Regions from separate parts of the Mesorhizobium sp. P2_H9 genome, predicted to be linked through region 2. Evidence: riboswitches for the same ligand, from Rfam matches in the RefSeq annotation. Region 2 holds a riboswitch; the other holds the start of a gene.
What was found. Region 2 has a riboswitch for thiamine pyrophosphate ahead of AC1DXN_RS30185 (YkoF family thiamine/hydroxymethylpyrimidine-binding protein). Riboswitches for the same ligand answer to the same signal wherever they lie in the genome.

Region 1: another riboswitch for thiamine pyrophosphate. It lies ahead of thiB (thiamine ABC transporter substrate binding subunit); the one in region 2 lies ahead of AC1DXN_RS30185 (YkoF family thiamine/hydroxymethylpyrimidine-binding protein).

What each region holds. Positions count from the first base shown of each region.
Region 1 covers NZ_JBFUFX010000010.1:3,185-17,485, forward strand. Annotated here, with positions in the region: gene AC1DXN_RS19595 (ABC-F family ATP-binding cassette domain-containing protein) at 1-35, opposite strand, end outside; gene AC1DXN_RS19600 (thiamine diphosphokinase) at 37-681, opposite strand; TPP riboswitch at 769-883, shown strand; gene thiB (thiamine ABC transporter substrate binding subunit) at 927-1,940, shown strand; gene thiP (thiamine/thiamine pyrophosphate ABC transporter permease) at 2,213-3,802, shown strand; gene thiQ (thiamine ABC transporter ATP-binding protein) at 3,799-4,578, shown strand; gene AC1DXN_RS19620 (M48 family metalloprotease) at 4,899-6,305, shown strand; gene AC1DXN_RS19625 (caspase family protein) at 6,402-8,690, opposite strand; gene AC1DXN_RS19630 (RNA polymerase factor sigma-32) at 8,861-9,724, opposite strand; gene AC1DXN_RS19635 (hypothetical protein) at 9,721-10,005, opposite strand; gene AC1DXN_RS19640 (amino acid ABC transporter substrate-binding protein) at 10,066-10,839, shown strand; gene AC1DXN_RS19645 (amino acid ABC transporter permease) at 10,989-11,669, shown strand; gene AC1DXN_RS19650 (amino acid ABC transporter ATP-binding protein) at 11,666-12,424, shown strand; gene AC1DXN_RS19655 (CarD family transcriptional regulator) at 12,597-13,178, opposite strand; gene fdxA (ferredoxin FdxA) at 13,550-13,888, opposite strand; gene AC1DXN_RS19665 (RNA-binding S4 domain-containing protein) at 14,038-14,301, opposite strand, start outside.
Region 2 covers NZ_JBFUFX010000024.1:3,191-17,491, reverse strand. Annotated here, with positions in the region: gene AC1DXN_RS30235 (hypothetical protein) at 331-552, shown strand; gene AC1DXN_RS30230 (putative RiPP precursor) at 748-837, shown strand; gene AC1DXN_RS30225 (glycosyltransferase) at 1,199-2,188, opposite strand; gene AC1DXN_RS30220 (hypothetical protein) at 2,284-2,544, opposite strand; gene AC1DXN_RS30215 (hypothetical protein) at 2,699-3,004, shown strand; gene AC1DXN_RS30210 (DUF982 domain-containing protein) at 3,030-3,353, opposite strand; gene AC1DXN_RS30205 (DUF1236 domain-containing protein) at 3,567-3,875, shown strand; gene AC1DXN_RS30200 (hypothetical protein) at 3,953-4,159, shown strand; gene AC1DXN_RS30195 (DUF2934 domain-containing protein) at 4,267-4,515, shown strand; gene AC1DXN_RS30190 (hypothetical protein) at 4,663-5,013, opposite strand; TPP riboswitch at 5,182-5,295, shown strand; gene AC1DXN_RS30185 (YkoF family thiamine/hydroxymethylpyrimidine-binding protein) at 5,286-5,894, shown strand; gene AC1DXN_RS30180 (ABC transporter permease) at 5,941-6,756, shown strand; gene AC1DXN_RS30175 (ABC transporter ATP-binding protein) at 6,753-7,484, shown strand; gene AC1DXN_RS30170 (ABC transporter substrate-binding protein) at 7,487-8,485, shown strand; gene AC1DXN_RS30165 (tetratricopeptide repeat protein) at 8,553-12,992, opposite strand; gene AC1DXN_RS30160 (LexA family transcriptional regulator) at 13,147-13,806, opposite strand; gene AC1DXN_RS30155 (hypothetical protein) at 13,888-14,232, shown strand.

The DNA.
Region 1 (14,301 bases), on a different contig from region 2:
TTAATCCCGTCGAGATTGAGAAGCGGCGGCGCCATGTCAGCTTTCTGGAAGAGGGTAGGGGTGAGCAAGCAACAGTGCGCGGCCACCACCCAGTGCAATTTCGAGCCGGCCCTTGACCTCGTTGGAAATGGTCAGCGAGGAGCCGAAGGCAACCTCGACATGGGCGAGCGGCCATTTGGCGCCAGTGACGGTCAGGCCGGACAGATCGGAAAAGCCAAGGATCGAAAACAGCGTGCCGTCGGCATAGTCGAAACCGGCCGTGCCCGGCAGCAACGGGATGCCCTCCTGCGCGCCACTGGTCAGAAGCACCTGCGTACCGGTTTCGGCCAGGTGGATGCTGAGCGCCAGATGCAGGAAAGCATGGTCGGCGCGTTTGCCGCCAAAGGCGCCGGCCAGCACCAGGCTGGTTGCCCCGCGTTCGAGCGCGGCGGCGATGGCCAATTCGCCGTCGGTCTTGTCTTTTTCCGGCGGAAACACCTGGCGGGGCACCGACGCCAGATCGTCCGGCAGATCGGCCGGCACGGAATCGAAATCGCCGACCCAGAGTTCCGGCATCACGCCCAGCATCCTGGCATGGCCGATGCCGGCATCGGCGGCAATGACGCGCGTGCCTTCGACCTGGCGGTCGAGCAGCGGCGTGCGGATGAGATCGCCGCCAAGCAGGATGGTGAATGTGCTCATATCCGGTGGCCCTTACCAGCCCGGCACGAGAAACGGAAGGCGGCAAACTCCCACTTGCGCGGTCGATCGGCCGGGCCTATGTGTCGAAACGCTCTAACGGGGTGCCGGACGCAATCTTCGCGGACCGGCTGAGAGGCAGATTTGCCAACCCGCTGAACCTGATCCGGTTTGTACCGGCGGAGGGATTAGACGTTTCGGATAGCCCGACGCCTCAATTCCTTTCAACGCGAACGAAGGAGGCGCCGATGCGCACGCTTTTTTACTCTCTTGTCTCAGCAACAGTTTTTGCGGCATCTGTTTTTGCCACGTCCGAGCCGGTATCGGCCCAGGAAAAGCTCACCGTCTACACCTATGAGAGCTTTACCGCCGACTGGGGTCCGGGCCCCGCGGTGAAGAAGGAATTCGAGGCCGAATGCGCGTGCATCCTCGACTTCGTCTCGGTCGCCGACGGCGTGGCGCTGCTCAACCGCGTCAAGCTGGAAGGCGCCGCGACCAAGGCCGATATCGTGCTCGGCCTCGACACCAATCTCACCGCCGAGGCCAAGGCCTCCGGCCTGTTTGCGCCGCATGGCGCGGTGTCGGATGTCAACGTGCCCGGCGGCTGGAGCGACGACACTTTCGTGCCGTTCGACTATGGCTATTTCGCCGTCGTCTACGACACCGAAAAGCTAAAAGTCCCGCCCAAGAGCCTGAAGGAATTGGTCGAAGGCAGTGCCGACGAGAAGATCGTCATCCAGGATCCGCGCACCTCGACGCCGGGTCTCGGCCTGCTTTTGTGGGTGAAGTCGGTCTATGGCGACAAGGCGCCGGAAGCCTGGGCCAAGCTCAGGGCAAAGGTGCTGACCGTGACGCCGGGCTGGAGCGAGGCCTATGGCCTGTTCACCAAGGGCGAGGCGCCGATGGTGCTGTCCTACACCACCTCGCCGGCCTACCACGTGGTCGCTGAAAACACCGAGCGCTACCAGGCGGCTTCCTTCGAAGAGGGCGAGTATCTGCAGATCGAGGTTGCCGGCATCACCACGACAGGTGCGAAGAATCCGCTGGCGGAAAAGTTCATCGCCTTCATGACCGGGCCGAAATTCCAGGATGTCATCCCCGAGACCAACTGGATGTTCCCGGCCGGAAAGACCGACAAGCCGCTCAACCCTGCCTTTGACAAACTGGTCAAGCCGGCCAAGACCTTGCTGTTCAGTCCCGAGGAGGTCGCGGCCAACCGCAAGGCCTGGGTGGATGAGTGGCTGGCGGTGATGAGCAAATAGCTTTGTGGCAAGCTGATCGAAGATGATCGCTCTATGGCGCCCCCGTCTGTCCTGCCGGACATCTCCCCCACGAGGGGGGAGATCGGCCGTCATGGCGGCCTTCGCCAATTGCCGAGGTCGCAGGAGTAAGCGGAGCGGTGGAATAGCCAATCTCCCCCCTCGTGGGGGAGATGTCCGGCAGGACAGAGGGGGGCGCGAAGGAACGCAATCCTTTGTAAGTGCCGCAATCCGAAGATTGGCGGTCCAGCGTGCAACGCGCGTCTGATCCCCGCATGATCGCCGGCATCGTCGCGCTCGCCGCAATCGCGCTGCTGATCGGCGGTGCATTTGCCGGGCTGCTCATCGAAGGCGCTCACGATTTCTCGGGCGCATGGGCAGCCTTCGATCCCTATCTCCTGCGTGTCGCCCGCTTCACGCTGTGGCAGGCGGCGCTCTCGACGCTGCTTTCCGTAGTGCCGGCGCTGTTTGTGGCACGCGCGCTGTCGCGGCATCCGCACTTCCTAGGGCGTGGCTTCATCCTGCAGTTGTTCGCCGTGCCGCTGGCGCTGCCGGCCATCGTCGCTGCACTTGGCATTCTCGCCCTTTATGGCCGCGCCGGCTATTTCGCTGGCGTGCTCGGTGCGATCAGCGGCCAAAGCTGGCCCGGGATATATGGCCTGTCCGGCATCTTGGTCGCCCATGTGTTCTTCAACCTGCCGCTCAGCGTGCGGTTGTTCCTCGAGGCGCTGGGGACGGTACCGGCCGACCAGTGGCGGCTGGCCAGCCAGCTTGGCATGGGCGCGGCGCCGGCCTTCCGGCTGATCGAGTGGCCGACATTGCGCGCGGCCCTGCCGGGCGTCGCCGGGCTCGTCTTCATGCTCTGCATCACCTCCTTCACCATCGTGCTGATCCTGGGTGGCGGGCCGGCCGCGACGACGCTGGAGGTCGCCATCTACCAGGCGCTGCGCTTCGATTTCGATCCCGCGCGTGCCGTCACGCTAACGCTGCTGCAGATCGCGCTGACCTTTGCCGTGGTGCTGGCCCTGACGCGGCTTGGCGCCAACATCGTCGGCGACGCCAATCTGCCGGTGGCATCGCGCCGCTATCTTTCGGCTGGTGTGACGGAGACCATGCTAAATGCCACGTTGATCGTCGTTGCTCTGCTGTTCGTCGCCGGACCGATGGCGGCGACAGTGATGTCGGGCCTCGACGCCGATCTCGGCCGTCTCGCCGGCGAAAGTGCGGTGCGGCAGGCGACGCTGACCAGCGCTGTGCTGGCCTTCCTGTCGGCGCTGCTTTCGGTGGCGCTGGCGCTGTCGCTGATCATGGCGCGGCGGGCGTTGTCACTGAGCCGACGCGTTGGCGCCAGAACGCTGCTCGAACACGCCGCCGACACCGGCGCCGGCTTTGTTCTTGTGGTGCCGCCGATCGTCATCGGCGCGGGTTGGTTTTTGGCCCTGCGCACGGTCAGCGATGTCTTTGCCATTGCTCCGATCATGGTCGTGACCGTCAACGCGGTGATGGCGATGCCGTTTGCCCTTCGCGCCGTCCGCCCCGCCTATGATGCGGCGAGCGAACGCCATGAGCGGCTTTGTTTACTGCTCGGCATTTCCGGCTGGAACCGGCTGCGGCTGATCGACTGGCCGTCGCTGCGGCGGCCGCTCGCCACCGGCTTTGCCTTTGCCATGGCGCTGTCGCTTGGCGATCTCGGCGTCATTGCGCTGTTCGGCAGCGATTCCGTGCAGACGCTGCCCTATCTGTTGTTGTCGCGCATGGGCAGCTACCGCACGGCCGACGGCGCTGGCCTGGCGCTGCTGCTTGGCGTGGTTTGTTTGGCGCTGGTGCTGGCGGCAGAGTGGCTCGGACGGGGAGAAAAATCATGACGTCCGCGAACCAGGGCGCCGGCGACGAAAAAGGCGCGGCCGTGCGGTTGGACCAGGTCACGTTCAGCTACGCTGAAGTGCCGTTCTTATTCGACGTCGAGTTCGCGACGTCAAAAATCACCGCCATCATGGGAGCGAGCGGCTCGGGAAAGTCGACACTGCTCAATCTGGTCGCCGGCTTCGAGACACCGCAGTCGGGCCGGGTGCTGATCGGCGGCGCCGATGTCAGCGCCGAACCGCCCTCGGCGCGGCCGGTGTCGATGGTGTTCCAGGAAAACAATCTCTTTGCCCATCTTTCGGTGGAACGCAATGTCGGGCTCGGCCGCTCGCCTTCGCTCAGCCTGACCGAGGCCGACCGCGCCGCAATTGCCGAGGCGCTCAAGCGCGTCGGCCTTGCCGGCAAGGAGAGACGCCTGCCACGCGAACTCTCCGGCGGCGAGCGCCAGCGCGTCGCGCTCGCCCGCGTTTTGGTGCGCGACCGGCCGGTGCTCTTGCTCGACGAGCCTTTCGCCTCGCTCGGCCCGGCGCTGCGCGACGACATGCTCGACCTGGTTGTGGGCGTTCATGCGGAACGGCAGATGACGGTGCTGTTCGTGACCCACCAGCCTGAAGACGCGCGCCGGGTCGGCCAGAACATGGTGTTCCTGGACAATGGTACGGTTGCGGCAACCGGAGCTGCAGCTGATTTCTTTGCCGGGGCTGGCCCCGACGCCTTTCGGCGCTATATCGGCACGGGTCCGGGCGGATCACGAGATGTTGCCCGGAAGCGGACATAATTTACGGCCAAACCGGGTTAAGGCGAAGTGGCGCTTGCTTGCCATGGTCAAGGTAGTGTGGCTAGGTCCGCCCAGTACTGGTCCGGCACAGGCCGTGATTTGCCCCTACAGCGTCGTGTCCATTCGAACGACAAGGATGCTGTAGGTTTTTGATTTTGTGCGTGATCTCCAAGCCGCCGGCGCGAACCTTCGGTTCGGGATCATGTGTTGAGAGCCGAAAGGAAGCCGTTCTGCCGACCGGCACAGACACAGTACGACGCAGTCTGCTGGCGCGCTTTCTCACGCTGGCCGGCTTGGCCGTGGCGCTGGCAAGCTGCCAGATGTTCACGCCTCCGGACGTGCAGGAATCCGGCTTCCAGCCGTCCGACAAGCCGATCACGGTCGACAATGTTGCCGCCAACAGCAAGCTCGCCGAGCTGGCGAAGGCGCAGCACCCGCGCATCCTCGCCACCTATGGTGGTGAATATTCCGATGCCAAACTCGAGCGCATGGTCGCCAAGGTCGTCGGCAGGCTGACGGTGGTGTCGGCCAATCCGACACAGACCTATCGCATCACCATCCTCAATTCGCCCAACGTCAACGCCTTCGCACTGCCGGGCGGCTATCTCTACGTCACCCGTGGCCTGTTGGCGCTGGCCAATGATTCGGCCGAGCTTGCCGCGGTCATCGCTCATGAGATGGGCCACGTCACCGCCAACCATGGCCTGCAGCGCCAGCAGCTGGAGGCCGAGGAAGGGTTGGCAACCAAGGTCGTCTCCGACGTGCTCGGCGACAGTCCGACCGCCAAGGCGGCGCTGATCCGTGGCAAGTTGAAGCTCGCCCAGTTCTCGCGCAACCAAGAGCTGGAGGCCGACGCGATCGGCATCAAGTCGATCGGCGAGGCGGGTTTCGATCCGTTTGCCGCCGGCCGCTTCCTGCAGTCGATGTCGGCCTATACCGATTTCCGTTCGATCAGCGGCGCCACCGACGCCAGCCTCGACTTCCTGGCGACGCACCCCAACACGCCGCAGCGCATCGATCTGGCGCAGCGCCATGCCCGCCAGTTCGGCGCGCCCGGTGTCGGCACGCGTGACCGCGACTCCTTCCTTGCCGGCATAGACGGCCTGCTCTACGGCGACACGCCGGAGGAAGGCTATGTGCGCGGCCAGACCTTCATGCATCCGGGGCTCGGCGTGTCCTTCTCGGTGCCGGACGGTTTCATCATCGACAATTCAGCCGCGGCGGTGACTGCCACCGGCCCCGGCGACATGGCGATCCGCTTCGACGGTGTCGCGATCGACAAGAACCGGCCGCTGACCGACTACATCCGCAGTGGCTGGGTGGCCGGTCTCGTCGACAGCAGCGTCAAGCAGGAGACGATCAACGGCAATGAAGCGGCGACCGCGCATGCTGGTGCCGAAGGCTGGCAGTTCGATATTGCGGTGATCCGTGCCGGCGGCCAGGTCTACCGGCTGCTGACGGCGGCACCATCGGCCAGCACCGCGCTGGACCCGGTGGCGCGCTCGGTCAGCGGCTCGTTCCGCATCCTGAGTGCTGCCGAGAAGGCGGCGCTGAAGCCGTTGCATATCCGCGTCGTCACGGTGCAGCCGGGGCAGACCATGGGATCGCTGTCGGCGCAGATGGTCGGCGTCGATCGCAAGCTCGACCTGTTCCGCGTGCTCAACGCGCTATCACCAGGGGCCGCCGTTTCGGCCGGCGACAAGGTCAAGATCGTCACCGACAAGTAAGAATCGGACGGGCAGGCGGTGCTTTGGCTCGCCAGCGGGTGGTGGCGAAGGTGATTCCACTCACATCGTCTGGTCAGCCGCCAACGACCGCCGCGGTCAGCCAGGGCTGCCGCCGCCGCGTTGTCCGCCACTGCCGTCACCACTGCCACGCCAGGGCACAATGAATGGACCGGGTTCGCTCGGTACCGGTCCGAGAAGTTTCGGGAGGGGCTCCCTTTTGGGCTTGGCGACCTTGGGCGGTTTCGTGCGAATGACCTTTATCTTCGTGATTGTTTTCGTTTCGGGCGTGCAGGCGGCGATCGCCAGGGCATTGCGCCCGGCAGGACCGAGAATGCTCATCGCATAGATGTTCTGCCGTTCGATGCCGGCCCTGAGGAAGGCGACGGCACGGGCCGAGTCGGCGGGCACGCCATTGCGGCCGTCCTTGAAGATCACGGCGAGGTCGTTCATGGCATTGCTATGCCCCATCGCCGCCGCCTTGAGCAGCAGGTCCAATCCCTTGCCGATATCGCGCTTCACGCCGAGGCCATTGAACAAGGACCGTCCCCACGCCGTCATCGCGTAAGGGTCTCCCTTGGCGGACGCTTCTGAGTAGAGGCCATTGGCTTTCGTGGCATCCGCAGGCGTCCCTATTCCGGACGAGGCGATGCGGCCGAGTTCGAAGACGGCCCGGACATGTCCCCGGTCGGCAGCCTCCTGGATCGCCTTGCTGGCTTCGTCGACCTTGCCTGACGCCAGCAAGGCACGGCCCAGTTCGTAGTGGAAGCGGGCGATGTCGGGGTAGGCCTTGACCGCCGCCTGGCAAAGCTCGACCGCGTTGCCGCCGATCTCGTTGGGCAGCAGTCCTGGGACCACACCTTGCAGGTCGAGGGGTTCGCCTGCCGCCTGGTCGCAAGGGTCGACGCTTGGCGACAGCGTCATCGTCGCCCGCTTCGACGAATTGTTGGCTCGGATTTCGAAGCCGATCTCGACGGCAGCTGTCGAACCGACCTGCGGCTCATAACGCAAATCACTGACTTCATTGGCCATCAGGCTCGATTGAGGTGACAGGATGCGGTCCGGCAGCGACAGCGTTCCCGTTGCCGGATAGCTGGCGAGCTTAAGGCTGATGCCTGGATCCTTTGCCGGCAGATCCAGCTTCAGCGGCACCGGGCCTATTCCGACCGGAACCTTGACATCGCGATCCCCGATCGCCTCGGCGGCCCCGGAGACATGGATGCCGCGCTCAAGCACCCGCTGCTTCTGCTCATTCTTGAGCGAGGCGATGATCTGCTTGCCGTCAGCGCCCTCGCCGCTCATGACCCGCAGCACCAGAACGCCTTTGGATTCGCCGCCCCAATCGTCATGCGTGGCGTAGGCCACCGTGTCCACTTGTTCCTGCGCGCCGACGCCCTTGGGAACCTCCATCTTCAGACGCGGCAGATCCTTGCCCTGGATTGGCTGGCCCACTTCGACGGGTTTGCCATCCAGCGTCAGCCGGCCGAGCGTCGGCGGGCTTTCAATGCTGACGGTGACCGCGCCGCCGTCGACGTCGACAGGCTGCGGCAGGTCCAGCGCGACAGGACCGGCGCCGGACGGCACGACCTTCTCCAGCACTGGCGGCAGCGAGGGCCGGGTCACGCGACGCATCAGCACGACGTCGTCGATCAGCGAGGAGTTTTCCCACGGAACCTGCTTGCCATCCGTGGCCTTGACGACATCACGGCGCACCGCGGCCATGACCGTGCGTATCTCCTGGTTCGGCGCCAGTGCCCGGCGCGAGAATGCCGACGAGAAGGGGCTGAGATCGCCGGTTCCGTCATAGGCGATTGCTCCCGGTTCCGTGGCAAAGGCGATCAACGTGTTCTGCGAGCTTTTGACTTGCGCGAGGCCGGTGCCGCCGGTGATGATCAGCTGGTCGCGCAGCCAATAGTCCTTGCGTGGGAACGGATTGTTGCGGCAGGCATCGAGAATGATCACCTGGATCTTGGATTTCGAGCGCAGCTGCTCAAGCACATCATCCAGCTTGACAGCCTGGACCTCGATGTCGGCTGCATCCTTGAGCGAGGCATCGACCGGGATCAGGAAATTCTCGCCGCCGATCTGGAAGCCGTGGCCGGAGTAGTAGACGACGGCCAGATCGGCGCCGTCCGCGGCCGCGAGATAGTTGCGGAACTGCTCCTCGAACTGAAGCCTGGTGACGTCCTTGGCAAGGAACACATCGAAGCCAGCCTGCCGAAAAGTGTTCGACACATCGTCGGCGTCCTTGTCCGGATTGTTGAGAGCGGGAATGTCCCGGTACTCGGAATTGCCGATGACAAAGGCAACCCGCCGATCGGCTCGCGCATCGAATGTCGTGAGGCCCACAAGGACCAAGGCTGCAAGGATCGCGTAGCATCGCAACATGGCAAATCCCCATCCGCTATGACCTGTTCGGTCGCAAGAACGCAATTTGCAGCGGCCGGGTCTGTAAAAGGGGTCACAATCCACAAATATAGAGGAATGCCGCCATGGCGGCGATATATTCTTATTTAATTAAAGTCTTACGTTGACCCTCAGAGACTCCACAGGTGCGTTCAGGCGGCCGTCGCCAGGAACTCCGGGTTCTGCCGCACCAGCGCTATTTTCAGCTTTTCCATGGCGCGCGCCTCGATTTGGCGGACCCGTTCCTTGGAGATGCCGAGCGTCTCGCCGAGCGCTTCGAGCGTCGCGCCCTCGTCGCTCAGCCGGCGTTCCTCGATGATCCTGAGTTCGCGAGCGTTGAGCGCGCCGAGCGCCGTCTTCAGCCAGCCGGACCTGCGTTCGACATCGATGGTGTCGCCAGCGATCTCGTCGGGCAAGGGGTCGTCCGAGATCAGGAAATCCATCCGCTCGGTCGCGCCGGCGTCGTCGGCGAGCGGCGCATTGAGCGAACTATCGGGCGCCGAAAGGCGCGAATCCATCATCGCCACATCGGCTTCGGAAACGCCAAGCGCCACCGACACTTCGCGGTAGAGCGTGGCGTTGGAGATCGGCTCGGCGCCTTGCGCCAGCCGGGCGCGCAACCGCCGCAGGTTGAAGAACAATGCCTTCTGCGCCGAACTGGTGCCGCCGCGCACGATCGACCAGTTGCGCAGGATGTAATCCTGCATCGAAGCGCGGATCCACCAGGTCGCATAGGTCGAAAACCTGACTTCGCGCTCCGGCTCGAAACGCGCCGCCGCTTCCAGCAGGCCGACATGGCCTTCCTGGATCAGGTCGCCGAGCGGCAGGCCATAGTGACGGAATTTGGAGGCCATGGAGATGACCAGCCGCATATGCGCGACGGTGATCTGGTGCAGCGCGTGCTGGTCCTGGTTCTCCTTCCAGCGCAGCGCCAATATGTGCTCCTCGTCGCGCTCGAGATAGGGAGCTTTCATCGCCGTGCGGACCATGGTCCGTCCTGCCGTGTCTTCCATCATGCGCCGCGCTCCCTGTTACGGGCATTGCGGACGGCTTGGCGACCGCGATCCCTGGTCTGGCGTCGGGTGGTTGAAATGGTGACGCCGTGCCCTACAACAGCCAAGAACGTGCCATGCGCGGGATTGGTTCCGCCGCTCATGTCGCGTGGGTTGTGCTGCCGGTAACAAGGTTGCAGCGACCCGAAGCGCGGCTGGTTGGCGCCAGCCGGCATGGTTTTGAGAATTCGGTTCCGGGCGCGGCCGATTTTTGAAATCTGGTTCCTTATTTTGCGGCTCGGCATCTGTCAGTTTCCGGCTCTCACAATGCGCCGGACACCGGCCAAGGACGGGATCACAGAAAAATGAAATGGCTCAACTCACTTGTCATCGCCGGAACGCTGCAGGTTCTGGCTGTCACAACCGGCCACGCCGGTGCCAATCTCGACCAGATCAAGCAGGCCGGCACCATCAAGGTCGGCACGGAAGGCACCTATCCGCCCTTCACCTATCACAATGATGCCGGCGCGCTGGTCGGCTTCGACGTCGAGATCGCCAAGGCGATCGGCGACAAGCTCGGCGTGAAAGTCGAGTTCCTCGAGGGCAAATGGGACGGGTTGATCGCCGGCCTCGACGCCAACCGTTATGACACCGTCATCAACGAAGTCGGCATCACCGACGCCCGCAAGGCGAAGTACGACTTTTCCGATCCCTACATCGCCTCCAAGGCGGTGCTGATCGTGCGCGGCGACGACACCGCCATCAAGGCGTTCCCCGATCTCAAGGGCAAGAAGGTGGCGTCGTCGCTGACCTCGAATTTCGGCAAACTCGCCGAGGCCAACGGCGCCGAACTCGTCGGCACGGACGGCTTCGACCAGTCGATCCAGCTGCTGCTCACCGGCCGTGCCGATGCCACGATCAATGACAGCCTGTCCTTCCTCGACTTCAAGAAGCACAAGCCGGACGCCAATGTGAAGATCTCCGCGCGGCAGGAAAACGCCGAGTATTCCGGCGTCATCGTGCGCAAGGGCGATCCGGAACTGGTGGCAGCGATCAATAAGGCGCTGGCCGACATCAAGGCCGACGGCACCTATAAGAAGATCGCCGACACCTATTTCGGCCAGGACGTGTCGCAGTAACGGCATTCCCGGAGCGGGTTGCTTGCCCGGCCCGATCACAAATAGCGGCGGGCCGTCTTTGATGGCTCGCCGTTTTTCGCTTGATATGACAACCGCATAGTCGCACTGCCAGACTGGGAACGGCAGTTGTGTGAGGGGAGGCGCCGTTCGTGCCGCACTGGCTGCAACTGATGCTGGACTCGTTGCCGACGCTGTTGTGGGCGGCGCTCATCTTCACCGTACCGCTAACGTTGCTGTCTTTCGTCCTCGGCTTGGCTGTCGGCCTGGGCGCAGCACTTGCCAGGCTGTTCGGATCAAGGCCGTTGGTCGCGCTTGTGCGCTTCTACGTCTGGATCTTCCGCGGCACGCCGCTCCTGGTGCAGCTGTTCCTGATCTTCTACGGCCTGCCGTCAGTCGGCATTCTGCTTGATGCCTTCACCGCGGCGCTGATCGGCTTCACGCTCAACATCGGCGCCTACACCTCGGAAATCATCCGCGCGGCCATCGGCTCGGTGCCGAAAGGCCAGTGGGAAGCCGCCTATTCAATGGGCATGACCTGGAGCCAGGCGATGCGGCGCACCATCCTGCCGCAAGCCGGCCGCGTCGCGGTGCCGCCGCTCTCCAACACCTTCATCTCGCTGGTAAAGGATACGTCGCTGGCCGCGGCCATTACTGTGCCGGAAATGTTCCAGGCGGCGCAGCGCATCGTCGCCACCACCTACGAGCCGCTGATCCTCTATGTCGAGGCGGCGATCCTGTATCTGGCGCTGAGCTCGGTTCTCTCAGCCCTGCAGACGCGACTGGAAACCCGGCTTAACCGCTATGGCGGCTTTCTGGAGGCGCGCTCATGATTGGTCTCACCAGCATCGAGAAGCGGTTTGGCGACAACCTTGTGCTAAAGAGCGTCAGCGTCGCCATCGAGGAGGGCAGCGTCACCGCGCTTGTGGGTCCCTCGGGTGGCGGCAAGAGCACGCTTCTGCGCTGCATCAACCTCTTGGAAATCCCGACCTCGGGTACGGTGCGCATCGGTGATGAGACGCTGGAGTTTCGTCCGGGCGTCAAGGTCTCCACGCGGGATATTCAGCGGTTGCGGCTGCAGACCGGCATGGTGTTCCAGAATTTTCAGCTGTTCCCGCATCGCACCGCGATCGAGAATGTCATGGAGGGGCTGGTGACGGTGCTGAAATGGCCGACTGCCAAGGCGCGCGAGCGGGCGCTCGCGCTGCTCGAAAAGGTCGGCATGGCGCACAAGGCCGATGCGTGGCCGGCAACGCTATCAGGCGGCCAGCAACAGCGCGTGGCGATCGCCCGGGCGCTGGCGCCGTCACCGAAAGTGCTGCTCTGCGACGAGCCGACCTCGGCGCTCGATCCGGAACTGGCGCAGGAAGTGGTCGACGTGCTCGGTCAGCTCGCCAGCGAAGGCACGACCATGGTGATGGCGACGCATGATCTGAGGCTCGCCTCCAAGATCGCGCAGGAAGTGGTGTTTCTCGATGCCGGCGTCGTTGTCGAAAAAGGTCCGGCAGCCGTGCTGTTCAGCAATCCGGAACAGCAGCGGACCAAGCGTTTTATCGCGACGCTGAAGCAAGAGGCGGGCGAGGCGTAGGCAATCGCAGGGCCTTCTACCCCCCCCTTGTGGGGAGGTCCGGGTCGGGGGCTGCGCTGCACCCCCACCCCGCTGCTTCGCAGCGACCCTCCCCACAAGGGAGAGGGTTTACCCCAGAAACAAAAAACCCGGCGCCAGGCCGGGTTTTTCATGAATTCTGGGACGAAAGCGATCAGGCAGCTTCTTCCTGTTCGGATTCTTCGTTGTCGGCCTTGGCGCCGCGCTTCGGACCCTTGTTGAGGTTCACCTCGATGAGGCGCACCGCTTCGGTCTCCGACATGCGGTTGACGGCCGCGATCTCGCGCGCCATGCGGTCGAGCGCCGCCTCATAGAGCTGACGCTCGGAATAGGACTGCTCCGGCTGGTTGTCGGCGCGGTAGAGGTCGCGCACCACTTCCGAGATCGAGATCAGGTCGCCGGAATTGATCTTGGCATCATATTCCTGGGCGCGGCGCGACCACATGGTGCGCTTGACGCGGGCGCGGCCCTGAACGACCTTCAGCGCGCGCTCGACATAATCCTCTTCCGACAGCTTGCGCATGCCGATGGAGGTCGCCTTGGCGACCGGCACCTTGAGGCGCATCTTGTCCTTCTGGAAGTCGATGACGAAGAGTTCCAGCTTGTGGCCCGCAACTTCCTGCTCGTCGATCGAGACGATCTGGCCAACGCCGTGCGCCGGATAGACGATGTACTCGCCGGTTTTGAAACCGTGACGCGCCGCGGTGGACTTCTTCTGCGGGGTGATCGTTGCCATTACGCCCTGAACTCCTTCGTTGTGGTACCGGCGTCCTGCCGGCCCGAACTCGCCCGACCGGGATTACCGACCGTTAGCCGCACAACAGGTGAGCCCACCGGAAAAGCCGGGACCGGCAAACCGCACAGAATGCGACCGCCCGCCCCAGATCGCTCTGGTCCGGATTGAGAAACTCACCTTTCAGTGATTTGGGGCGTTTGCGCCATAAATCGACGTTGTGTCACCGGCATGTTGGGCTGATGTAACACAAAAAGTCGGAAGAATCAAGGTTTTGCTGCATTCGCGAAGGCCAAGCACAATCGCTGCCTGTCAAGGCAGTTGATGTGTCACGCCCGTTACGCGGCGTTATGCCGGCCAAACCTGCACTCTCGTCAGTCGCCTTCGCCGGGCTCGGCGGAGAAATACTTCTCGAATTTTCCGGCCTCGCCATCGAAGGATTTGGCGTCTGCCGGCGGCTCCTTCTTGGCGGTGATGTTGGGCCATTTCTCGGCGTATTCGGTGTTGACCTGCAGCCACTTTTCCAGGCCCGGCTCGGTGTCGGGCTTGATCGCGTCGGCCGGGCATTCCGGTTCACAGACGCCACAGTCGATGCACTCGTCGGGATGAATGACGAGCATGTTCTCGCCTTCGTAGAAACAGTCGACCGGACATACCTCGATGCAGTCCATGTACTTGCATTTGATGCAGTTGTCGGTCACGACATAGGTCATCGGTCGGCTCCGGGACGTCCCATTTTTGCTGGGCTTTTTTGGTGAGGTAACGCCTTTGTCCGCCGCTGGCAAGGGCAGCCATTCCTGGCGGCATCAGCGCGCCCGGAATGGAATTCCACAACGTCGCTGCGGCGAAAGCCGGTTGTGGCTCAATCCTCGCCGATCAGCCAGTCAGTCTGGCGGCGTTGCTTCTTGGTTGGACGGCCGCTGCCTGCCTCGCGCAATGCCGGGATCGCGTCCGGCACGGCCTCGTCTTTCGGCACCGGCGGTGGAGACATGTCTTCGTAAAGCAGGCGCGCCTCCTCGGCAGGGCCGCGCCGCGTACCGGTGTTCAGCACCTTCCAGACGAAGATGCGCCGCTCCAGCGTGATGGTCAGGACGTCACCGGGTTTGACCATATCCGATGCCTGCGC
Region 2 (14,301 bases):
TCGCACCCGCGCCCGCTCCGACACAAATGCGCATAGGACTTGACCGCCTTGGTTCAGCAACCGCAGGTACCTTGCTGGAGCCTGGGGCAGTGTACTTCTCGAACAACTGAGCTGATCTGAAAGTGCCTTGCAGCCGATGGTTGTCGCGCAGTTTATTACTGCGTCGCTGCTGGGCGTCATCTGTATTATTTCGTGATCGTCTGGCGCTGGAACCATCCATCGCAACCCACGTTCGGGCCTATTCGCGATGCCTCATTTATAGGCAGGCACGGGCATGCGAAGCGGGTGGGGCGGCAAAACAAGAGCGGGTTGGGGCAGGAGCAACATACCATGTCGAAACGAGAAATCGGAACATCCCCTGCCTTGGGGATGCGTGTCGCCGATCTGAAAGTCAGGATGCGAAACGCCCAGATTACCGAGCATGAAATGAAAACCTTCCACAAGGTCGCTGCCATCATGGGGAGCAACGACGGCTCCCTAGGCCTGGACACCGACGATCTGATCGCCGCGTCCTTCGTGACCGAAGCGCTGGGCGAGCCCACGTCGAATTGATAGCCGGTCACCACAACTGAAAAATACGAGCGCATGACCCGCGAGCGTCGGTTAGCCAGGCACCGTTGGAGCGCCCCTACGTCCATTTGGACACAGGGGCGCTCCAACGTGTCGCTGATCTCTGCCCCGTGGGTTGACAATGCGCTTATCGCAGCGAGATGTTGCATTGTTGAAAACGAGGGCAGGATGGTTGCAATGAAGAAAACCTACGAAAAGCCTGTACTGACCAAGCGCGAGAAGCTGTCGACCGTAATCGCGCAGCAGGTTTCACCTCCCCCTCAATAAGCGCACGGCGTCTGGCGGTCGCGAATATCTGCGGTCGCCGCAGCGAGATGTTGCATTGTTGAAAACGAGGGCAGGAATGATTGCAATGAAGAAAACCTACGAAAAGCCTGTGCTGATCAAGCGCGAGAAGCTTTCAACCGTAATCGCGCTATCTTCACCTATCCCCCAATAGGCGCATCGCGCTCTTTTTGGTTCTATGCACCAGGATTGATGCGCAAGACCAATTGGTTGTAGCCACATCTGGCGGTCGCGAATATTCGCGGTCGCGCCGACGAGGCGCAACACACGCAGGCAAGACGCGCCGAATGTTCACCCCCGCTGACCCGGTCAGTGGGGATTGTTTGTCGGTTTCAGCTTGTAGTCAGCTGTGTCCGACAAAGGCCGGAACCCGCTCGACATCGTCCCTCATCAGGCCGGTCGCCAGGCCGAACTGGCCGACGAACACCAGGCTGTTGAAAGCCAGGCCGGCGGCAACGGCCAAAGGCACCTGCCAGACCGGCATGCCCGTCTGGCGTGCTTGAGTGGCGATGCGCAAGCTCACGCGCCAGGATGTGGAGGCCCAGCGCCGCAGCGCCTTGAGCACGCGCCGGGGACGTGAGGCGGTGGTCAGGATCGCATATTTGCGGTCGGCGTCGCGGCCGGTGACCAGTGCGCGCCACAGAAAGAACCCCAGTCCGCGCGGTGGATAGTGGCTGGCCACCGCCGCGACCCTCATCAGGTCATGGCCCTCCGCCTGCAATTGCCTGGTCAGCAGCGTGCAGGAGACCTTGAAACCGTTGCTTTGCGGAAACGGATGACCGGCTAGCCAGCTTCGCCTGAACGCGCAGTTGTTGGCGTTCAGCGCGCGCTTGGCGGCAAAGCGCTGGTCATGGTCGCGAAGCGGAAAGAACCACAGCAGCGCGAAGGTCCGCGAGGCAAAGTCATCATAGCCAAGATAGGTGTAGCCGTTCACCACCACCGTGCGCGCATTTTCGAACGGCTTCAGCAAAGCCGGCAGCCAGCCCGGCTCGACGACACAGTCGGAATCGCAAAGAATGACGATCTCGCCCGTCGCCTCGGCAATGCCGCGGTTCTTCAGCTCGTAATAGCGCCCGTCGGGCAAGGCGGCGAAGGCCAGCGTCGCGGCCATGACTAGCTCCGGCACTCTGGCGGCAATCTCATCCTGCAAAAGCGGTGTGTCCAAGGCTTCTCCGGAATGGACGAAGATGACTTGCGGCTTTGCCGCATATCCGAGATCGGCTGCAGCCCTGATCTCGCGGGCAAGTGCCGCGAAACCGACGCCGATCTCGTGCCAGTCGATCGCCTTGGCATTCTCCATCTCGACGATGATCGAGTAGCTTTCGCGCACCATGTCCTATTGGCCCCGGCCCTGAAGCCGCAGCCATAGCCGACTGCGAAGACTTTTGCAGCCTCTACGCGTAAAATTGTCAGAACCACTACTTCCGCTTAGACTTCGTCGAAAGGACCGCCACGCCTGGCAGGATCGCGCTTCATGGCGGCCTCCTCGGCGTCGTCGGGCAGGGCGTCATCGCTGTCCTGATAGGCATCGTCGTCGTCCTCGTCAGGCAATTCGCGGTCCTTCTCGATGCCGTCTTCCTCCGCAATGTCAGGCAGGATTTTCGCACCTTTGATGGCGTCCCAGTCCTGCTGCTCCCGTGTCGGAGCTTCAACCTCGTCGTTGCTTCGTGGCTTTCCGCGCGGTTCCATCGTTGGCTTCCCTGTCTTTGAAACAAGTCTCCGATGTTGAACTCATGACTATGCCGCCGGCTCCGTTCGACGCGAGTCGCGTCCCGCACGCGGGGAACCAATAGGCGCCAATCTGCTTTGCAAGGACATGACTTGAGCTTGAAAGGAGCCGGACATGAAGACACTCGCTCTCTTGCCCTGTTTGCTGATGGCGACGCTGGCAGGCCCGGCGGCCGCGGAGACAAACGGTCAGACCGGTCAAGCGCCCGCCCCATCCACGCCTTGCCAGGCTCAGCCGCAAGACCGGAACGGGCAGACGAAGTCCAACAACGAAAGCCTGTCCGAGACACTCGATCCTTGCGATGGCGTGTTGCAGCCGCCGCCCACCGGCGACCAGGGCGTCATCACGCCGCCCGACGAAGGCAAGACGCCGGTGATCAAACCCGGCGAGGTGCCGGCGCAGCAGCCTCCGAAGCAGTAAGCGCTGCCCCGAGGTCGGACGGGCGTCAATTCTCCTGGCTGTTGCTGGTGCCACTGCGCGCGTTCCTGGCTAACTTTGCCTCGCGAAGCGCGGTCACCGGGTCGACGCCGGTCCACAGAATGCCGGCGGCTTCGGCAAAGCCGATGAACGCTCGGCGCGCCTGGTCGGCGCTGAGATGACCGGCGCGCGCCGCGTCGCATGCCTTCAGCGCAGTGGCATGGATCGCACCGCGCCGCGCCGGCGGCCATTCCTTCAGGAAATTCTGCATCTGCGCCAGTGAGGCGATGTCGCGTTTGAAGCCAGCCCCCACAGCGATGGCCACAGGCGCGTGAAACAGCATTTCATCCATGTCGAAGACCTCCCGGAAAGCGTTGCAGCGCCTTCAATGCGCAACAGCGCCATGCGGTTCCCCGGATCAATGAGTCCCCGATCAATTAGCCATTTCTCAGGGAACAACAGGCTTCCCCCGACGTTTGCCCCCTATAGAGCTCGCCATCTCGAACCATGAAAGTCCTCGCATCAGGCGGGGCAGGGCGAAGCTTGCAAACAACAGGAGAGAACGATGAAAAACCTTCTGATTCCTGCCGCTGCCGGCCTGGCTCTGCTGGCTGGCATTGGCGTTGCCGTAGCCGAAGACGTGGTGGTCGTTTCGCCCCAACAGCAGACGGTCATTCGCGAATATGTGCACAAGCACCCATTGGCTTCGATCAATCTCCTCGGCGTCGAACTGAATGTCGGCTCCACTCTGCCTGACACCGTCGAACTTCAGCCGATCGAGGTTCCCGACGTTCAGTACAGATACGCTGTCGTCGGCGACCATACCGTTCTGGTCGACCCTGCCACCCACAAGATCGTAGAGGTCATCGACTGACGCTTGCCTTCCCTGTCGTCCCCGAACGGGGGCGGCAGGCAGGGCAGTGCCAGCTGGGGATATGGAAGGAGCCCCTCATGTTGCGGCATGCCGAGTCGCCCGATGTGGCCAAATCCGTCGACAAACTGCTCGCCGAGCGGAGCAGTGCGCTGTTGTCGATGAGGACAGTGATTGCAATGGTGCGGGAGCGCACCGGAACCGAGCGCTCGGATGCGGATCTGGAAGCCCTGATCACCAAGAAGGCGGCGCTCCTTGGCGTTGCGGTGTTGTCCGACAGGACCTGACTGCCGATGGATATGATGCCTTCGCGTTGACACCAAAGACGGCGCTCGAAATTTCAGCTAAAACAGTGCCTGCTCACGGGATTCGAATCGAACCGATGGAGGCAGGAGTGACGGACGACAGGCATGAACGCATTCGCCAACGGGCGCACGCGATCTGGGAAAAGGCGGGCCGGCCCGAAGGCGCGCATCAGCAGCATTGGGACCAGGCCACGGCCGAAATAGACGGCGCGGCTGCCAAGCCGAAAGCCAAGCCGGCCGCAAAGAAGCCTGCTGCCGCCAAAGTCAGCAAGCCCAAAGCGGCGCCGAAGCCGGCAGCCGCCGCCAAGGCGGCCAAACCCAAATCAGGCAAGGGCTAACCGCCTCTCACCCATGATGCGGTGAGGCGCGTTCTGCCTCGGCTTGGAGCCGCGCCCGCGCGCCGAGCAGCCGCGAAGGCGTCGTCGGGAGACAGTCGACGACCGCGGGACGGGCTCGGCGAGATTAGCGGGCCGGAAGGGCGCCCCTCACGCGTCCCAGGCATAGCTGGAGAGCGCAAAGCGGATGCCGGCCGCCGTCATCGCCAACTCGCATTCGGTGATCTGGCGTAGATTGCGCAAATAGCGCGCCACCGTCTGTGGCAGCCAGCCGGCGCAGGCCTCGGTGTAAACGCGGCTGTGCACGAGGGTGCCTGACGACAGCCTCTCCTCTTTCTCGGCAATGACTTTCAGATACTGGCGGATGAAGCGGATGTCGTCGGCGATGTCCTGGCTGGCCATGCGCCATGCGCCGGCCAGACGCTCGCGATGTTCGATCGATGCTGTCGAGATGAGCGGGCGGGAGAGATCGGCGAAGCCGGCGTGGTTTGCGGTGCTCATCCGGATCTCCCATGGGTTGGCAATAGTACTTTATGTACGAATGACGGTCAATACATTTTGTACGAAATCGGCTCCTTTGACACGTTGTGGCAGCGAGCTGGCGCAACGCTTTCCCGCCACGTGTCGAAAAAACCCCCTTCCGCAATCCTTCGAACAGTGCTTTAACGCGCCAATCCACAGGGGTGCTCCGTACGGTCGGGGCTGAGACGGGGGCGGCAAGCCCACAGACCCTAGAAGCTGATCTGGGTAATACCAGCGGAGCGAGGCGGGCGATGTTTTCTGGCGCACAGATTTCCCTTTATCCCATGGCCGACGATTTCGTCGGCGTTATCCTTGGCGCGCTCGGCGCGCTCGATCCCTGGCGCGACAGGCTCAGGATCGAGACCGACGACATCTCGACCTTGCTGGTCGGGCCGCCCGAAGTGCTGTTCCCGGCGATGCGCGACCTGTTCGTGGCGGCAGCGGCAAGCGGCCAGCATTGCGTGCTGTCGGCGGCGATCTCGCGCGGCTGCCCGGGCGAGCCGGACGATCCGATCTGCCGCACCGATGCGCTCAGCGGGCCTGCCGGACCACTCGCCCCCCGCAAGGACGCCGCCATTGCCGCGGTGCGCAAGGCCGGCGCCACCGGGCAGCCGACGGCGGCGCAATTCTCGCTCTATGTGATGGGCACCGACGATCACATGGACGAGATCTACGGCTGCATCGACTTCCTCAAACAGTCCGGCGTCTACGACCGCTCGAAAAACTTCTGCACCAAATTGCGCGGCGATGCCGGCCCGGTGTTTGCGGCGCTGAACGAGGCCTTCTGCCGCTTCGGGCCGGGCGCCGGCCACGTAACCCTCGACGTCACGATATCGGCCAACAGCCCGTCCGCTGTCTGAGCTTTTTGCGCGCTCCTGTCGCGCCCGTCCGTCAAAGGTTATTTCAGTGGTCCCATCCGCCCCTTCGCGCCCGCTCGCGGGCTTCATCGCCGCCATCGCAAAGGCAGCGCCAGCAATCGCCTCGGTCGGCCTTTTGCTGCTGGCGTGGGAGACGTATGCCCGGTTCTCCGGCATCAAACCGACGATATTGCCGGCGCCGTCGCGTGTGCTGGAACAGGCGCTGCTGAACCGCGACGCGCTGGTGGAGAATGCCATCCCCACCATCCGCGCCACGCTTTTCGGCTTTGCCTGTTCGCTCAGCGCCGCCTTCGTGCTGTCGATGCTCATCGATTTCTCGCCGCCACTTCGGCGCGCGCTGTTTCCGGTCCTCATCGTCAGCCAGACCTTACCGCTCATCGCCATCGCGCCGCTGGTGGTGCTGTGGTTCGGCTTCGGCCTGATGCCCAAGATCGTTCTGGTCGCGCTGGTCACCTTCTTTCCGATGCTGGTGGCGTTGGCCAAGGGCTATGACGCCACCGAGCAAGAGATCGGCCAGATGCTGCGCGCCATGGGGGCAGGGCGCTGGCGCGTCTTCCTCTCGGCGCGGCTGCCCTCGGCGCTGCCCTATTTCTTCGCCGGTCTGCGCATCTCCATCACCTATGCTGTGGTCGGCGCCATCTTCGCCGAATATGCCGGCGCGGCAAAAGGGTTGGGCATCTACATGCTCAACGCCAAGAACAATTTCCGCCCCGATCTGGTGCTGGCTGCCGTCGCCGTCAGCGCAGGGCTGACGCTGCTCCTGTTCGGCGCAACGGTGTTGATCCAGCGGCTGGTCATGCCGTGGGAGCGGGCTGGACAGGAACGCGCCGGGGCAGGACTATGACCCGGCTCGAATTGCGCCACGTCAAGAAGCGCTTCGGCGACCTCGATGTGCTCGCCGACATTTCGCTCAGCGTGTGCGCCGGCGAATTCGTCTCCATTCTCGGGCCGTCCGGCGCCGGAAAATCGACGATCTTTCAGCTGCTGACCGGTGCGCTGAAAGGCGAGGGCGAGATGATCTTCGACGGCGCGCCGCTCGACGACCATGGCCGCCATTTTGCCTTCATGCCGCAGCGCGACGCGCTGATGCCATGGCGGCGCATCCTCGACAACACCACGCTCGGCCTTGAGGTGCAGGGCGTCGGGCGCAAGGCCGCCCGCGCCCGCGTCGCACCGCTGTTTGCCGAATTCGGCCTCGCCGGCTTCGAGCGGCATTATCCCTCCGAACTGTCCGGCGGCATGCGCCAGCGCGCCGCCCTTTTGCGCACCGTGGTGCAGGAGCGCGACATGCTTTTGCTCGACGAGCCGTTCGGCGCGCTTGACGCGCTGACCCGCGCGGCCATGCAGCGCTGGCTGGAGGCCATGTGGCGGCGCCACCGCTGGACGGCGCTGCTGATCACTCATGACGTGCGCGAGGCGGTGTTCCTGTCCGACCGCATCTATGTGCTGTCGGCCCGCCCGGCCCGCATCGTGCGCGAAATCAAGGTGCCGCCGCGCGGCTCTGGCGCGGACACTGCTGCCCTCGAAGCCGAAATCCTCGACACGCTTCTCAACCCTGCACAAGGAGAATGACCATGATTTCACTGACACGCCGCCAGGCCCTGCTGCTGACGCTCGTCGCCGGACTGCCCTCACGCGCTTTCGCGGCGCCGCAAAAAGTCACCGTCGCGCTCGACTGGACCGTCAACACCAACCACATCGGCCTGTTCGTCGCCCGCGACAAAGGTTTTTATGCCGAGGCCGGGCTGCAGGCTGAAATCCTGCCCTATGGCGATACCGGCGCTGGCACGCTGGTCGCCAACCACATCGCCGATTTCGGCATCGCCGGTGCCGGCTTCTTCACCCAGCGCGCCGCCGGCGCCGATCTCAAGGCGGTCTATGCCGTGGTCCAGGCCGAGACCGGCCGGCTTGTGTTCAATGCCGCGCGCAGCGACATCAAGAGCCCGAAAAACCTCGACGGCCTGACCTATGGCGGCTTCGGCAGCGCCTGGGAAAACACGCTGATCTCGACCATGATCCGCCATGACGGCGGCAAGGGCAATTTCGAGACGGTGACGCTCGGCACCTCCGCCTATGAGGCGCTGGCCAACGGCTCGGTCGATTTCACGCTGGAGGTCGCGACCTGGGAAGGTGTCCAGGCCGAGCTGCAAGGCGTCAAGCAGCGCACCTTCCGCTATGCCGACTACGGCGTGCCCGACGAGCACACAACCTTCATCGCCTCCAGCGATGCATTTCTTTCAGCGAACCCGAAGGCGGCTTCTGCCTTCATCGAGGCAACGCTGCGCGGGTATCAGTTCGCCGTCGACCACCCGCAGGAAGCCGGCGACCTGCTGATAGCGTCCAACAAGGACGCCCTGACCGATCCGGCGCTGATCCACGCTTCGCTGAAGATGCTGGTCGACGGCCACTTCCTGCGCAGCCAAAGCGGCGTCATCGGCACCATCGACAAGGCCAAGATCGAGGCGATGGGAGCCTACCTCTTCACCGCCGGCATCCTGCGCGACGCCGACGGCAAGGCGCTGAAAGAACGCCCGGATTTCGAGGGGTATTTCAGCAACGCGTGTCTGGGGTAGCGGCATGGAAGCCGCCGGTCTCCCCTTCGAGGGAGATGTCGCCGAAACGCGACAGAGAGCTTCCGCCTCACTCTGCCCCGAGGATGCGCGCTTTCTTGCGGTCGGCCTCGGCGCGTTTGCGATTGCCCTTGGCGTCCCAAGCCTTGCTTCGGGCTGTGTATGCCATGGCGAAATCCGGCTGGAGCTTTATGGCCTGGCTGAGATCGGCGATGGCTCCGTCATAATCGGCTTTGCTGGTCCGGATAATGCCCCGGCCCAAATAGCCAAACGGGTTCCCGCGATCGAGGCTGAGTGCCTTTTCAAAATCGCGCAACGCCGCATCATCCTCATGTTTGCCCATCAATATAAGGCCGCGTTCGGAATAGACCCTTGCGTCCGCGGTGTTGAGACTGATGGCCTTGCCGTAGTCCGCAAGCGCCCCTTCATCGTCACCTTGCAAACTGCGGTTCTGGCCGCGGTCGTAGTAAGTCTCAGCAATATTCGGATTGAGCGCGATTGCCTGAGTGTAGTCGGCGACCGCATGGACGTAGTCGCTTTTGGCCTCCCAGGCGAGAGCACGGGCGAGATACGCATCGTGGAATGCGGGATATAGAACAATCGCTTTGCTGTACTGGGCTATGGCGCCATCATAGTCTTCTTTTTCATGCAGTGCCCACCCAAGCTTGAATGTCACTGCGGCCGGTGAAGTTCTGGCTGGCTTCATCGCTGCAATGCCGGTCTGGTTTGGCTTTGCAGCACTCGCTTTCGCCTTTGCCGCCAACGCTTGCTTGCGACCTTTGCCGGCAAGCGTCAGCTTCGGATCGAGCTTCAGGGCCTGGTCGTAGTCGGCAATCGCCTGGTCGAAATTGCCCTTGGCAAACCAGGCGTTGCCCCGCCCGAAATAGACAGGCGCGTAGCTGCCGTCGAGTTCGATCGCGCGACTGTAATCTTCGATGGCGCGATCCGGTTCGTTCTTTTTGGTCCACGCGACGCCGCGGCCGAGGTAAGCATCGAGATAGGCGGGATAGAGTTCGATGACCTTGTCGTAGTCGTCGATGGCCGCGTCATATTTGCCTTTCTCGACAAGCGACATGCCCCGCCCGATATAGGCTGAGGCCTTTCGCGGATCGAGCGCGATCGCGCGGCTGTATTCGGCGATGGCGCGATCGTATTTGCCTTTCTTGTAGAAGGCATCGCCGCGATCGATGAAAGCCTTGAGGTTTTTCGGGTCCGAGCCGACCGCGTCAGATCCGGCACCGCCTTTTGCTTGCGCGGCAACCGTCGCCTTGCGCGCAACCGCATAGTCAGGATTGCCAGGGTTGAGCTTTATGGCCTGGTTGAAGTCGGCGATGGCATTCGAATAGTCCTTGCCGTCGGCCCGCGCCATGCCGCGCCCATAGTAGCTGGCGGCATCGTTCGGATCGATCCCGATTGCCACCGAATAGGCTTCGACCGCGCGCCTGATGTCGCCCTTGGCGTGCCAGGCCGCGCCAGTGCAGAAGAATGCGTCGCGCGCCTTGGGGTCAAGCTCAGTGGCCCGGCTGCAGTCGGCCAAGCCACCTTCCGCATCGCCTGCCGCGGCCTTGGCCAGGCCCCGGCGAATATATGGCGAAGCCGTATCCGGGATGATTGCGATGACCTTGTCGTAATCGGCAATGGCGCGGGCGTAGGCGTGTTTGGCGTCCCAGGCCTTGCCGCGACCAAAATAGGCAAGGGGGCTGTCGGGGTCGAGCGCGATGGCCTCTGCATAGGCACTGATGGCCTCGTCGTACTTGCCCTCGTGCAGCAGGCTATCGCCGTTATGGACCGCGACCAGAACGCCCGGATCGGTGGCCTGGATCAACGCTGCCAACTTGGAGGCGGAAAGCTGGCTGTCGGGCTGCGCGTTGCTGGCGTCGTCCTGCGTGGCCGCGGGTTCGGTGGGGGCCGCAGTGTCGCCTTCGCCCCTCATCGCCTCCGCCGCCTTGCGGCCGACGGCATAATCGGCATTGCCCCGGTCGAGCTTGATCGCCTGGTCGAAGTCGGCGATGGCGCCCTCATAGTCCTGCCGGTCGGCCCGCGCCATACCGCGCCCATAGTAGCTTGCGTCATCCTTCGCATCGATCGCGATCGCCGCTGAATAGGCGGCGATCGCGCGCCCGGCGTTGCCCTTGGCATGCCAGGCCATGCCCTTGCAGTAAAATGCGTCGCGCGCCTTCGGGTCGAGCGTCGCGGCGCGGTCGCAGTCGGCAAGAGCGCCATCGGCGTCGATCGAGGTGATCTTGGCGAGCCCGCGGCGAGAATAGGCCGCCGCAAAATCGGGGGCGAACTGGATCGCCTTGTCGTAGTCGGCGATGGCCTGACTGTAGTCGCGTTTGGCAGCCCACGCCTTGCCACGGCCGAAATAGGCGAAGCGGTTGTTGGGATCGAGCGCGATCGCCTGGTCATACGCGCCGATCGCCTTGTCGTACTTGCCCATGTCCAGGAAGGCATCGCCGCCCAGGATCGCTTCCAGCGCGCGCGGGTCTTTCGCCTCCAGGGCTTTTGCCACCAGCGTGTCTTCCGTCGCCGTCAACTTCGGAACGGCAGCCGACGGCTTTGCCTGTTGTTTGTCTGGCGGCGAGGCCGGCTGTCTGTCGTTGCCGGCAACCCGCTCCCCGCAGCCGCCCGCTCGCTTCGGATCGAGCTCGATGGCGCGCCGGCAATCCGCCGCTGCCCCGGCCTCGTCGCCTTTCAGCGATCGCGTGCGGCTGCGCACAAGATAGGCGTCGGCATTGTCGGGGTCGAGGCTGATGGCCTTGGCGAGATCGAGCAGCGCACCCTCGACACCATGTTTTTCCAGCCGCACATTGGCGCGATCGATCAGGATTTTTGCGGCTGCCGGATCCCTTTTCTCTCCGGCAGCAGATTGGGCCGGTTCGCCCGGCGTGTGTTCGTTGCATGAGCCCGCCCGCTTCGGGTCGAGCACAATAGCGCGCCGGCAGTCGGTGGCGGCAACGGCGTAATTCCCCTGAGACGCCTCGGCAAGCGACCGGTTGTAAAAGGCCTCGGCGTTGTAGGGATCGAGTTCGATCGCAGCGCTGAACGAGTCTATCGCGCCGGCGACGTAGCCCTGCACCTGCTGCTCCAACCCTTGTTTCAGGTTCCAGGCAACGAGCTCGGAATGATCCTCCTTGGGGTATAGTTGCAGCGGCTCGTCTACGGGAGGCGTGGCAGGCTTGACCGTCTCAGGCGCAGCCGGAGCCGCGGCTCTCGCGGCCTGGCTGGGCGCCGGGTCCGGCGCCTTGTCGGCGGATTGCGGGCTCGCCCTGCGCTTGGCGAGTTGAACGCTTAGCCTTTCCTTCCGGTAATCGGCGTTGGCCGGATCGAGCGCGATGGCCTTGTCCAGATCGGTGATTGCTTTGTCGGCATCGCTCGTCTCCCAGACAAGTGCCCGGATGAAGTACGATTTCGGATCATCGGGGCTGATCGCAATCGCCTTGTCGAGGTCGGCGAACGCCTCCTTTGAATTGCCAATCCGGGCCATGGTTATGCCGCGTACTCGGTAAGCCTGGGCGTTGGCTGGGTCGCGGCGGACTGCTTCATCCAGATCGGCAAGAGCGCGGGCATAGTCTTTCTTCAAGCCCCAGCTCTTGGCGCGGTTGAAGTAGAAGGTGGAATTTGCCGGATCCAGTCTGATCGCCTCGTCGAACTCGGCAATGGCGCGATCATGATCATCTTTGCCCTGCCACGCCACCCCGCGGAAATTGTGGGTTTGGGCAGCATCCGAGCCAGGCTCGCCGAGTGCCTCGGTGATCTGGCGCGTACACGCATTCCCCTTTTCCGCATCGATACTCGCAATATGATTGCAATCGGCCTCCGCGTGCTTGCGCTTGCCCTTGCTCGCCCAAGACAGAGCGCGGTCGTAGTAGGGAGTGGCGGGATCTTTGCGCACACTGGCGGCCTTGTCGAAGTCGGCCTCAGCCTTGGCGTTGTCGCCCTTGTCGCTCCAGGCAATGCCCCGCACGCCGTAAGCCATCTCGTTGGCGGGGTCGATGTCGATCGCCTTATCGCAGTCGACAATGGCACGATCGTGCTCGCCTTTCTTGCCGAGCGCCCTTGCGCGATTGACATAGAGGCTGGCGTCGTCCGGCGTGAGCGCGATTGCGCTGGTGTAGTCGGCGACGGCTCGATCGAAATCCCCTTTGCTCTCCCAGTCTATGGCACGATTGGTAAAGGCGGGCATATAGGTCGGATCGAGCGCGATCACCTCGCTCATATCGGCGATGACATGGTCGAGATCATTCTTTTGGGCGTAGGCGAGACCACGCACAAAATAGGCCGGCACGCGCAGATCGGGAATCTCGGTTGCGTCCTCGGCGATCGGGGTGCAGGCGGCAATCTGCTGGTCGGCATCGACCTTGCCCTCGCTAAAGCAGGTGGCATAGTCCTTATCTGCCGCGAGCGCCGAACCGCCAAGCACCGCCAGCCCGACCAACGCCAGCCGCAACGGCCCGCGCAGCAGCCATACAACAAATGGGCGCGCACCTGCGCCTGTCCGGCGTGACATTGCTGTTCTCCCCCCGAAGTAACTGCGGCTGCGACCGCAGCTACTCTATAGTTCTGTTTTTGTTCCGGAATGCAAGCAGAAATTGCACTGGTTGGACCAGGACCAGGTCAGGGCTCGAGCCAGGCGGATCATTTCCGCCCGCGGCGAGCCACCCCTACATATCGATCATCGAGCGCTTCACCCGGCCGATGATGGTGATGGCGCCTTCCAGTTCCGGCGGCGGGATCTTCATGTAGGAAGCCGGCTGGAACGGCGGGTTCTCGTTGGGACGGTAGCGCTTGTAGGTGGCCTGGCCGCTTTCGTCGGCGATCACATAACAGCCATTGGTCACCAGCCGCTTGTCCCGCAAATTGACGAAGATGATCGAATCCGGCGGCGAGATCTTGTTCATCGACGGGCCGTCGACGCGCAGCGCGATCCATTCGCCTTGCTCGAGGTCGGCAGTGGGGATGGTCGGATAGTCGCTGAGGTTGACCACCGTTTCCTGGCTGCCGAGCTCGCCGGCGCTGATCCACGAGACGATCGGCACGTCGACGGTGGCGGGCATCGGCATGACGATCGGCGTGCCTGCCTCGTCGAAGCCGAAAGGGTGGCCGCGGTCCGCATGATCGCCATTGAACAGCAGCCAGCCGGGATCGACGCCGAACAGGCGGCCGTATTTCTCCGCCGCCTTGCGCGACAGCGGTCGGTTGCCGTTCTCGTGGCTGATCAGCGTGTTCTTGTTGATGTCGCGCAGCACGCGCGCGGCATCGCTCGGCGAGGCATACCCCGCCTCGGCCCGCGCCTGCTGCAATCTGTGCTTCGGTTCCTGCATTCGTACATTTTGCCTGAAATTTATCGTCCAAGGTGTACGATTTTTCTTGCGTAATTTTCGTACGTATTGTACGAACAAACCATGAACGAACCAAAAATCACTTCCGGCATGAACGCGCGCTTCGTTTCAACCCATTCGTCCGGGCTGTCCTCCTCCCCGGCCTGGACGAGACCCGGGGCACTTGTCCCGGATCCGGTCGATCCTGCTCAGGCGACCGGAACGGCCGGAGCCGTTTCCCCCGCGGCTCCGGCCACGCTTCCTGACGAGACCGGCCTGCCAGAGGGCGCGGCAGCAAGCAGGCAGTGCACCTCCTGCATCCGCACCGAGGACGGCACCGTCATCCTGTTCGACCGGCTGACGGGCAGGGCGGTTTCCGGCGTCACCCGGCAAGCCGCCGAAGCAGCCATGCTGCGCCTCGGCGGATAGAAGCCGCGCCTCCGACCGGTACCCATCGGAGGCTGACCATGGCTTCCACTGAACCCGACACTGTTTCCA